DNA from 3 places in the Massilia sp. DD77 genome. Region 2 is predicted to be linked to each of the others. Evidence: predicted binding sites of a transcription regulator. Region 2 holds the regulator's gene; each other region holds the start of a gene.
The links. Region 2 encodes sigma-54, which starts transcription at its own class of promoters, with help from an activator protein. Its sites were predicted from a motif close to TGGCANGNAANCTGCTTT; they were not measured.
Positions count from the first base shown of each region.

Region 1: a site for sigma-54 is predicted at 1,985-2,002, ahead of V7778_RS17635 (PEP-CTERM sorting domain-containing protein). Genes of this name have one in related genera too.
Region 3: a site for sigma-54 is predicted at 2,298-2,315, ahead of V7778_RS08875 (VPLPA-CTERM sorting domain-containing protein). Genes of this name have one in related genera too.

Region 1 is NZ_JBAMDH010000029.1:8,627-12,274, forward strand. Features, by position in the region: gene V7778_RS17630 (putative bifunctional diguanylate cyclase/phosphodiesterase) at 1-1,865, shown strand, start outside; gene V7778_RS17635 (PEP-CTERM sorting domain-containing protein) at 2,034-2,705, shown strand; gene V7778_RS17640 (bestrophin family protein) at 2,709-3,648, shown strand, end outside.
Region 2 is NZ_JBAMDH010000023.1:94,882-98,529, reverse strand. Features, by position in the region: gene hpf (ribosome hibernation-promoting factor, HPF/YfiA family) at 24-383, opposite strand; gene V7778_RS15590 (RNA polymerase factor sigma-54) at 441-1,922, opposite strand; gene lptB (LPS export ABC transporter ATP-binding protein) at 1,928-2,683, opposite strand; gene lptA (lipopolysaccharide transport periplasmic protein LptA) at 2,683-3,255, opposite strand; gene lptC (LPS export ABC transporter periplasmic protein LptC) at 3,295-3,648, opposite strand, start outside.
Region 3 is NZ_JBAMDH010000012.1:60,640-64,287, reverse strand. Features, by position in the region: gene V7778_RS08890 (FAD-dependent oxidoreductase) at 1-592, shown strand, start outside; gene V7778_RS08885 (LysR family transcriptional regulator) at 635-1,531, opposite strand; gene V7778_RS08880 (hypothetical protein) at 1,628-2,269, shown strand; gene V7778_RS08875 (VPLPA-CTERM sorting domain-containing protein) at 2,399-3,070, shown strand; gene V7778_RS08870 (HIT family protein) at 3,547-3,648, opposite strand, start outside.

The DNA.
Region 1 (3,648 bases), on a different contig from region 2:
CCTCGATGGCCGAAGTCGCCGCCGCCGCGCTCGGCCTGCGAGAACTGCTGGGCGTGATCAACAGTGTTACCGCCGCGCTTGCTTCCAGCCTGCTGGCCGCGCTCGCCGTGGCGGAGCAGATGCGCAGCGAAACGGAAAAGCGCCAGGAAGCCCAGGAAGAGCTCGAACACGCCTACAAGGCCATGCCGGTCGGCTTGTTCACCCTGGACATGTACGGTCACTTCCTGAGCGTCAACCCGGCGCTGCAGAAGATGCTGGGCATCAGCGCCTTTGTCCCTGGCCGCACCGCCTGGCGCCAGTTCTTCACCGAGATGAGCTGGACCGAGCTGCACGAGCAGGTGCATGCCAAGGCCGAGGCCGAGATGGAGCTGACCAGCCGCGACGGCAGCCAGCGCTTCCTGGTCAGCGCCACCCTGGCGCGCTCGCGCATCGAAGGCGTGCTGCAGGACACCACCGAAAAGCACAAGGCCACCGAGCAGCTGCGCTTCATGGCCAACAACGATCCGCTGACCAAGGTCTACAACCGGCGCGGGATCGAAAAGGAATTTGCGACCGCGGCCGCCAGCCTGGCGACGGGCCGCCCGATGGCCCTGGCTTACGTCGACCTCGACCGCTTCAAGCTGATCAACGACCTGTTCGGCCACGCGGCCGGCGACGAAGTGCTGCGCCAGGTGTGCGAACGCATTGGCACCATGCTGGCCGGCGGCCAGCAGATCGGCCGCGTGGGCGGCGACGAATTCGTGATCGTGATGCCGGAGACGGCGGTTCCGCTCGCCACCATCATCTGCCGCGGCATCGTCGACCGCCTCGGCAACACGCCTTACCGCGTGGGCGACAAGGCCTTCCACGTGCGCGGCTCGGTCGGCCTGATCGAAGTGGTGCCCGGCATGGTCATGAAGGACGCGGTCTCGACCGCCGACCGCGCCTGCCGCGAAGCCAAGACCGGTGCCGGCGACGGCCTGGTGGTGTACGAGCGCGGCGCCGACGCCTTCCGCCAGCGCGCCGCCGAGCTCGACCTGGTGGCCCGCCTGTCCGGCCCGAACGCGACCGACAACCTGCTGCTCGAAATGCAGCCGATCATGTCGCTCAAGAATCCGCACGAATCGCTGAACTTCGAAGTGCTGCTGCGCATGCGCGAGCCGGACGGCCGCGTGGTGCCGGCCGGCCCGGTGATCGCCGCCGCCGAGAAAAGCGGCCGCGCCAGCATGATCGACCGCTGGGTGCTGTCGACCACCCTGGCCTGGATCGCCGAGCACGCCGAGCAGCTGTGCAACACCCGCTTCGTCTGCATGAACCTGTCCGGCGCCTCGCTCAACGACGAGCGCTTCGTCCAGGACACCTTCGACATCCTGGGCCGCTACGTGCACGTGGCCAGCCGCCTGTGCCTGGAAATCACGGAAAGCGTGGCCCTGCACGACCTGGACAACACGCGCCGCTTCATCGACCAGGTGCGCAACTTCGGCGTCAAGGTGGCGCTGGACGACTTCGGCGCCGGCTACACCTCGTTCTCCTACCTCAAGGAACTGCCGGCCGACGTGCTCAAGATCGACGGCAACTTCATCGTCAACATCAACGCCCATCCGGCCAACGTGGCCATCGTCGAGGCGATCGTCAGCTTGGCCGTGAACCTGGGCATGAAGACCATCGCCGAATGGGCCGAGGACGCGGCCACGGTCCAGACCCTGCACGAGATCGGCGTCGACTACGTCCAGGGCTGGGTGGTGGCGCGCTCGCAGCCGCCCGAGCGCATCCTGGAAGCCAAGTCCTCGGCCAGCTTCATCAAGGACGAGGACCTGCTGGAACTGCTGCGCGAACTGGCCGTGCCCCAGGTGCCGCACCTGGCGAGCGTGACGCGCCTGCACTGATCCCGGTGCTTTTCGCTCGCGCCGGCGCCTTGGCGGCCGATGTCGGGTCTTTTTGCACGCGGATCATCTCTGGAAATACGAACGACCGAATGTCGTTATTGTTCAGCTACTTGGCTTCCTGGCTTGGAAATTGCTTTTTAGATAAGCATCCCACACCGGGGAGGGACCATGAAGCTGAAGTGCATTGCTGCTGCCGCGCTGCTGTTACTGCCCATGCTTGGACAGGCCGGCGTTATCTACGAATGGCGCGCACTCAACAACGACATTCCACACGGTATTTCACTGCAGCTTGAGTTCACGCATGGGACAGTGCGCAGCGGCGCATTCAACATGGAATTCGATGACATAACTCCAGGCACGCGAATTCCCGGATCCGAGCTGCTGGCGCTCCATTATTCCTTTCCTGGAGTCTTCCCGCCCGCGATCGAGTTCTGCCCCAGAGATGGCGTAGTAGGGAAGTTTACTGGCTACCTCAGCATGAACCTAGTCTTCGAGCATGGCGGATTCCTTACTGGATATATTTACGCCAACGACTCCGAGCACCATATCGAGATGCGCTCGCAAGGCCGCGTGTTCACCGTGCTCGACGCAAACAGCGATGCGGGCATGCCGCAAGCCGGCTGCGGCACCGGCTTCCCAGGCGAGGTCAAGTGCACTGGCGCGATGGGTCATTTCCGCCGGGTGCCGGAGCCCGCGTCGCTCGGCCTGTTGGGCATCGGCCTGCTCGGCGCCTACGCGTCGCGCCGGCAGAAGGCAAAGAGCCAGGGAGCGCGCGTAGCAGGTCCGGGCTTCGTTGATCGATATGCACCAATCGCACCGGAAGGCCTGTGGCATAGTTAGCCGATGCACATCGGCAAATCCTACGGATTCCTCGAGTTCCTGATCTGGACCCGGCGCCGGGCCACTCTGCTGCTCGTCAATGCCGGTCTGGCGGCGGGACTCTACCTGCTGGCGGGCTGGCACTGGCTGGCGCTGCCCTGGCCCGTCGTCGCCATTCTCGGCACCGCGGCGTCCTTCATTGTCGGCTTCAAGAATGCCCAGACCTACGCGCGCAGCGTCGAGGCCCAGCAGGTCTGGACCACGATCACCAGTCTCAGCCGTTACTGGGGGCTGATCAGCCGCGACTTTCCGGTCCATGCCGGCGCCGCCAGGGACCTGGTGCTGCGCCACCTGGCGTGGCTGACGGTGGTGCGTTACCAGTTGCGCGCTCCGCGCAGCTGGGAAGCGGCGGGACGCGCGCCGGACGTGGAATACCGCAGCAAGGCCTTCCGGGTGGCGGAGCATACCGTTCCGCTGGCACAGGCCTTGTCACCCTATGTGCCGGCCGCGGAAATGGACGCCTTGCTCGCATCGGGCAATCCGGCGGGGATGCTGATTGCCCAGCAGAGCCAGGCGATCCGCCAGCTCTACACCGGCCAGGAGCTGGTGCCCCTGCACCATGCCGAGATGCAGAAGACCTTGAAGGAATTCCTGGACCAGCACGCGCGGGCCGAGCGCATCAAGAATTTTCCTTATCCGCGCCAGTACGCGATCATCAATACGGTGTTCGTCTGGACCTTCGCCTTGCTGCTGCCCTTGGGCGTGGTCAGGGAATTCGCCCAGATCGGGACGGCCGCGGGCTGGCGGGAACTGATGGGCTGGCTGGCGGTGCCGTTCAGCACCCTCGTCGCGTGGATGTATGTCGCGCTCGACCAGGTGGGCGAAAGCACGGAGAACCCCTTCGAAGGCAGCGCCAACGACGTGCCGATCACCTACATCTGCCAGGGCATCGAGCGCGAATCGA
Region 2 (3,648 bases):
GGTGTGCCCTGCTGCCTGTCAGGTCAGGCTGCAGCGGCTTCTTCGCTTCCTTGATCCGGCAAGCGTTTGATCGCTTGGTGGTTATGGTCTTTCAACATCTGCTTGTGTTTCAGAACCTGTCGATCCAGCTTGTCCATCAGCGTGTCGATTGCGGCATACAGGTCTTGGGCGACACTGGCCACGTGCAGGGTCTTGCCGGACACCTGGACATTGATTTCAGCTTTTTGCCTTTTTTCTTTTTCAGTGAGGTTGTCGACGGCAAGGAAGACGTGGGTGTCGATCACTTGATCGAAATGCCGGATGATGCGCTCGAGCTTATTCTGAACATATTCACGGATAGCGGGAGTCACTTCGAGATGGTGGCCACTGATTGTGAGGTTCATACACACTCCTTTGAAAAGGCGCGCCGCCCAGGCACAAGGCGGGAGTGGGCAACGCTGTTACAAAGCTTTGCGGAGGCTGACGGGAGGGATCTTGAGCGCTTCACGGTATTTGGCGACCGTCCTGCGCGCAATGACCATGCCTTGTTCCCCGAGCATCTCCGCGATCTTGCTGTCGGATAAAGGATTCTTAGGGTCTTCTGCTCCTGTCAATTGCGCGATGAGAGCGCGGATCGCCGTCGAGGAGGCTTCTCCCCCCGCTTCGGTGGCGACATGGCTTCCGAAGAAGTATTTCAACTCGAACATGCCGTGCGGGGTCAGCATGTACTTCTGCGTTGTAACACGAGAAATTGTGCTTTCGTGTAGGCCTAGTGTATCAGCTATCTCACGTAAAACAAGGGGCCGCATGGCAACCGCGCCGTGGGAGAAAAAGTTCTTCTGTCGCTCGACAATGGCCTCGGCCACGCGCAGGATGGTATCGAAACGCTGGCGCATGTTCTTGATCAGCCACTTGGCTTCTTGCAACTGCGAATTCATCTGCCCTTCGCACTTGCCCTGCTTCATGAGCGAGGCGTAGAGGCTGTTCACGCGCAGGCGCGGCATCACATCCGGGTTCAGCATCACGGCCCAGCCGTTCTTGGCGCGGCGCACGATCACATCCGGTACCACGTAGTCTGACACGTTCGACGCGAAGGCCGCGCCCGGGTGAGGATTGCACTGGCGCACTACGGCCTGCACTTCGCGCAGGTCTTCGTCGTCGCAGTCCAGCGCCTTCTTGAGCTTGCTGTACTCGCGCTGGGCGAACCAGCTCAGGTAGCCTTCGACGATCTTCAGCGCCAGGCGCCGCGTCACCATCGGCACGCCCGGCATGCGGCGGATCTGCAGCGCCAGGCATTCTCCCGCGCTGCGCGCACCCACGCCCACCGGATCCAGGCTCTGCACCAATGCCAGGGCGCAGCGCAGCTCGTCCATGTCGATCTCGAGCTCTTCCGGCAGGCGGGCATGGATCTCGTCCAGCGGTTCTTCCAGGTAGCCGTTGTCGTCGAGCGCGTCGATCACCAGCTCGGCCAGCGCGCGGTCGCGCGCGGAGCAGCCGGTGACGCGGATCTGTTCCATCAGGTGCTCGCGCAGGTTGATGGCGCTCGCCTCCAGCTGCGGGCGGCCATCCTCGTCCTCGCCCCCGCCGGAGCCGCCGCCCGAGCCCCAGTCGGCGTCCGACGCGTCGCGTTCGGCGTCGCCGCCCTCGAAACCCTCGCCGGCTTCGCTGGATGCCGCGGGCGCGGCTTCGCCTTCCTGCGCCGGGGCGGCCGGCGCCGGCGCCTCGCCGTTGGGAGGCGCGTTGTTGATCGCGCCGTCGGCCAGCAGCCGCACCGAGCGGTCGAGCGGATCGTCCAGCCGTTCGAGCAAGGGGTTATCGGACAGGATCTGCTCGATCTCCTGGTGCAGTTCGAGCGTGGACAACTGCAACAGGCGGATCGACTGCTGCAGCTGGGGCGTCAGTGCAAGATGCTGCGATGTGCGGAGTTGCAGGGATTGTTTCATGTCTTCTACATGCGGAAGTGTTCGCCCAGGTAGACGCGGCGCACGGACTCATTCGCGATGATGTCGTCCGGCCGGCCCGAGGCCAGCACGGCCCCCTGGTTGATGATGTAGGCGCGATCGCAGATGCCGAGCGTCTCGCGGACATTGTGGTCGGTAATCAGGACACCGATCTTGCGCTCTTTCAGGAAGCGCACGATGCGCTGGATCTCGATCACGGCGATCGGGTCGACGCCCGCGAAGGGCTCGTCCAGCAGCACGAAGCGCGGGTTGGTGGCCAGCGCGCGCGCGATTTCCACGCGGCGGCGCTCGCCGCCCGAGAGCGACATGGCCGGGTTCTCGCGCAGCTTCTCGATCTGCAGGTCGGCCAGCAGGGTGTCGAGGCGTTCGCCGATCTGTTCCTTGCTCAGCGGCCGGCCGTCGACCTGCTGCAGCTCGAGCACCGCGCGGATGTTCTCCTCCACGGTCAGCTTGCGGAACACCGAGGCTTCCTGCGGCAGGTAGGACAGGCCCAGCACCGCGCGCCGGTGGATCGGCAGGCTCGAGATGTCGGTGCCGTTGATGTCGATCGAGCCGGCGTCTGAAGGCACCAGGCCGACGATCATGTAGAAGGACGTGGTCTTGCCGGCGCCGTTCGGGCCCAGCAGGCCGACCACCTCGCCGCACTCGACCTGCAGCGAGACGTCGCGCACCACCAGGCGCTTGCCGTAGCTCTTCTGCAGGCCCTTGACGATCAGGGTGCTGCCGCTGTCGCGTGCCTCCATCATTGCTTGCCCGCCGCGGGTGCCGCCGCCGGCGCCGGCGCGGCGCGCTTGGGCGCCAGGATCAGGGTGCCGCGTCCGCCGCCGACCTTGCTCTGGCCGCTGGCGTCGTTGCGCACGCTGGCGACTTCCTTGCGGTTGTCGTAGGAGATGAAGGGCGCATTGATCTCGTTGGTCACGCGCTTGCTCTCGAGTTCCTTGACCACGGCGTCCGAGAAAAGCTTGACCATCTCGATGCGTTCGTCGTATTCGATGCGCTGGGCCTGGCCTTCGACCCACAGGTCGGGGCCGCCGTCGCGCTTCTGGCGGAAGGTGGCGACCTTGCCCGGGTTCGCGGTCAGGGTCACGCTCATGTAGCCTTCCGGCGTTTCCTTGACCAGGGCGCGGTCCGACTTGAGCACCAGGGTGCCGCGGGTGACGACCACGTTGCCGGTCAGGATACGGGTCTGGGTGACCTCGTCGACGTCGAGCGAGTCGAAATTGATGACGGCCTGCTTGAGCGAATCGGCGCGCTCGGCGAAAGCCGGGAGCGACAGCAGGGAAAGGCAAAGGGCAGCGAGGTGTTTCTTCATCATGTTCTGGTCCTGGGTTGACGCGGCGCTGTCATGAACGGCCTATTGGCGCGCGCGTGGCGGATAGACGATCTGGCCGCGGCTGGCGATGTGCATCTTCTGGGTCGCGTTGTTGGCCACCATGCCGGTGCCGCGTACGCTGGAAGCGCCCAGCTGCATCTCGATCGGCTGATCGGTCTTGAGGATTTCTTCGTCCGGCAAGGCGGTGAGCGCCTGGGTGCGCACGCGCAGCGCTTCCGACCTGGCGGTGCGCGCACGCTGCAGGTCGACGTTGCCGAGCATGTCGACGCGGTGTTCCTGGTGATAAATGCGGGCGCGGTCGGCGGTGACCGTCATCGGCGGACGGCCCGGCTCGACACCGCGCAGCACCGGCTGCACCACGGTCGAGACGTCGCC
Region 3 (3,648 bases), on a different contig from region 2:
CGGCCTGCTCGACGCCGGCCGGCACCTGGCGGCGGTGCATTGCACTGAAGACCTGCTGGCCTTGCCGGTGCCGCACCGCGCGATCGTGATCGGCGCGGCGCGCGGCGCGGTGGACATGGCCGCCCGCCTCAAGCGCCTTGGCGCGCACGACGTCACCCTGGTCTACCGCCATGGCCTGGAGGCGGACGGCTACGAGGAGCAGACCGCGCGCGCCAGCTACGTGCGCCTGCGCGCCTGGGCCTCGCCGCTGGAAGTGCTGCGCGACGAGCGCGGCAGCGTGCAGGGGGTGCGTTTCGAGCAGACCCGCCTGCGCGACGGCCGCCTGGTCGACACCGGCGGCTTTACCGAGATCGCGGCCCACGCCGTGTTCAAGGCCGTGGGCCGGGCCGGCGGCGAGCACTTCCAGCGCGACGAAGCCGCCAGCAGGCTCTCGCACGAGGGCGACCGCGTGCGCGTCGACCCCTGCCTGCGCACCGCGCTGCCCGGCATCTATGCCGGCGGCGATTGCGTGGCGCCGGGGCAGGGCATCGCCATGGCCCTGCGCCACGGCGCCCTGGCCGCGCAGACGATCCACGCCGACCTGCAATCCTGATGCCTTGACAGGGCGTGGCGACCGCCGCCATCGTCTACAGCCTCATGATACGGCCCCACCGAGGCTGGTCGCGACGCTGCGCAGCCATTGCGGCGCGCGCGCCGGGTTCCACACCAGGCGCAGCCGCTCGACCGAGGAAAAGCCCAGGTTCGCCACCTTGATGCCGACCAGGCCGTATTCCTGGGCGGCGAAGGCGGGCAGGTAGGCCAGCGCCCTGCCGGCGCGCACCAGGCCGAGCAGCACCTGGAGGTCGTCGGCCCAGTAGCGGATCGTGCGCGGCAGCAGGTCGTCGCGCCAGCCGTCGGAGCGGCTGCCGCGCGCCTGGCCGCAGAACAGGGAGCGCGCCGGCGAAGCGAAGGGATGGGCCAGCACTTCCTTGAGGTCCACCGGCTTGCGCCGCTTGCCGGCCAGCGGATGGCTGCTGGCCGCGATCACGCCCAGCGCCAGCTCGCCAAGCGCCGTCGCTTCCCACTGGGGCGACCAGTGCGGGCTGTCCAGGGCCTCGTCCGTCACCAGCGCCGCCTGCAGCTCGCCGCGCGCCAGCGCCGCCAGGGCGTCGCCTTCGAACAGGGGCTGCAAGTGCAGGCGGGCGCCGGGGTAGGGCTGCAAGGCTTCGGCGATGCCGCCGCCATGGCGCCACAGCAGCACGGCGGGACCGCCGATGCGGCAATCCATGGCCGCGCGTTCGCCCTGCAGGTCGATGCGCGCCTGTTCCGCCAGGTCGAGCAGGACCCGGGCGCGCGCCAGCAGCATGGTCCCGCTTTCGTTCAAGACCAGCTGGCGCGTGCTGCGGTCGAACAGCGCTAGGCCGAGGTCTTCCTCCAGGCGCTTGAGGGCCTTGGACACGGCGGAAGGCGTCAAGTGCAGCTCCGCGGCGGCCGCATGCAGCGAGTCGTGGCGCGCGACGACGGTGAAGACGCGCAGGTCGGGCAGGTTCATGTTTCCAGTTGGGACACAAGAGATGAAAATTGGTTGCTTCTAAGGAAATGATTTCCGGCGTACTATGCCCGACTTTCGATCCAGGAACAAGCCACCATGAATCCATTCCGACGCGCGCTGCTGCTGCTTGGCTGCGCCATCTCCACCGGGGCGCTGGCCCACGACCCAAGCTACGGCTCGCACGGCATGGCCCTGTTCGGCGACAAGGACGGCCTGTACGCCTCGCACCTGCCGCTGTTCCGGGCGCCCCACGACGTCCAGGCCGTGCTGCAGGTGCGCCTGGCCGACGCCACGCTCGACCGCGCGCTGCGTGCGCGCATGCAGGATACGACGGCCTTGTGGACCATCGATCCCGAGCATTTCGAGCTGTCGCGCCTGGCGCCCGGCAGCGCCGCGCCGCTGCGCGGCTTTGGCGCCGACATCTACAACGGCCATTTCGAACGCGGCGGCCAGCGCATGTATGCGGGCGCCCGCTTGATCGTCGAGAAGGTGGTGCTGTACCGGCGCCTTGACCCGGCCATGCGGGAAGCCGCCGAGGCCCATTACCTGCCGGTCGGGAAGTACCTGGTCAAGCGCCTGGACAGCAGGCCCGACTACGACCATATCGTGAAGCTGGCCGCGCCGGCGGCGGCGCCCGTCACGATCCGCAAGCAAGGTTTGGGGAATCCGGAGGCTGCGCTCGGCCGGGTGGCGCCGGTACTCGGCAGCGTCTATGTCGAGACCGGCGACTTGCGTTGACGCGCCGGTCCAACACGCCTGACCCGGATTGCATGAAAAGGGCGTTAACTTAAGGAAAAGTAAGTTTTCTTTTTGACACGGGATCAGCGCGGCCATACATTACGTTTTTTTCAATGAGTATGTACAGCAATGAAACTTCTTCCTGCCTTGGCCCTGGTCCTCGCTTCCGCTTCGGCGCAAGCGACGGTGATCACCTATAACTTCTCCGGCGTCTTCGAGGCCCCGGTGCGCGCGTCCTTCGGCGGCGCAACGTCGCCGGAACCCGTGTTCCTGGATCTCGTCAAGGCGGGCGAGCAGTTCTCCGGCTCCTTCAGCTTCGACACCGACGCGGTCGCCACGTCCTACCCCGGCGCGCCCTTCCGCTGGGCGACCTATGCCGCGCAGGAATTCAAGCTGCAAGGCTCGGCGGCATTGAGTGCGGCCGTGCCGTCCTGGGGTGTGGGCAGCATCCAGGTCACCGACGACAATGATCCATGGGAGAGCGGCAATCCTGTCGACGAGCTGATCGCCAGCGCCGGGGCCGCGCCGGACGGCCAGCACAACCTGTCCTTCGTGCTGCGCATGGACCCGGGCAGCAGCAGCGCCTTCCACGACTACCGCGTGCCACCCGGCTTCAACGACTTCACCAGCGCCACGCTGGCGTTCTACCTCTACCACTCCGAGGCATGGGTGTATGACCATGTCAGTGCCCAGGTAACGGTCACCCTGGACGGCGCCCCGGCCAAGGTGCCGGAACCGGCCACCGGCCTGCTGCTGCTGGCGGGCCTCGGCGGCCTCGCCATGCTGCGCCGGCGGCGCTAAGGCTTACTGTCGCTGTCGCCTCACACGTACCGCCTGGTCGGCTTGTGAGGCGCATCCGGCGATGCCTGAACGGTTTCCGCTGCGCGTTTCCCGGTCCCGTACTAGCCTGCAGTCCTCACCGACAAACAGGAGGGGATCGAATGAACGACAGGACCATCAGCGCGCTCAGCGCCTGCATCACCTACGGCGTGTTCACTAGCGCCAGTCTCGCCCTGGTCGGGCTGGGGCTGGTGTCGCATCCCTTGCTGGCCATACCGCTGTTGAAGTGGCCGATCCTCCTGCAGCTGCTTGTCGCCGACGCCGCGGGCCTGACGCCGCTCGTGGACTCGTTGGCGGCGACGACCCATTGGACCATCTACTACGCGATCCTCGCTGTCCCGATGGCCTGCTTGCTCTATCCGCTCGGCTGGTGGATCGAAGTGCTCGACGAGCAGACCAGGGACGTGATCCTTGCACCCAGGCCGGCGCTCAAGGCTTCAAGCCGGCAGGGCGGCCGCAATCCGCGCCGCCAGCGCGCGCAGCTGGTCTGGGTCCGCCTGCTCCGCCGCGTGCGGCCTGAGCGGCGCCGCCTCCGTGCG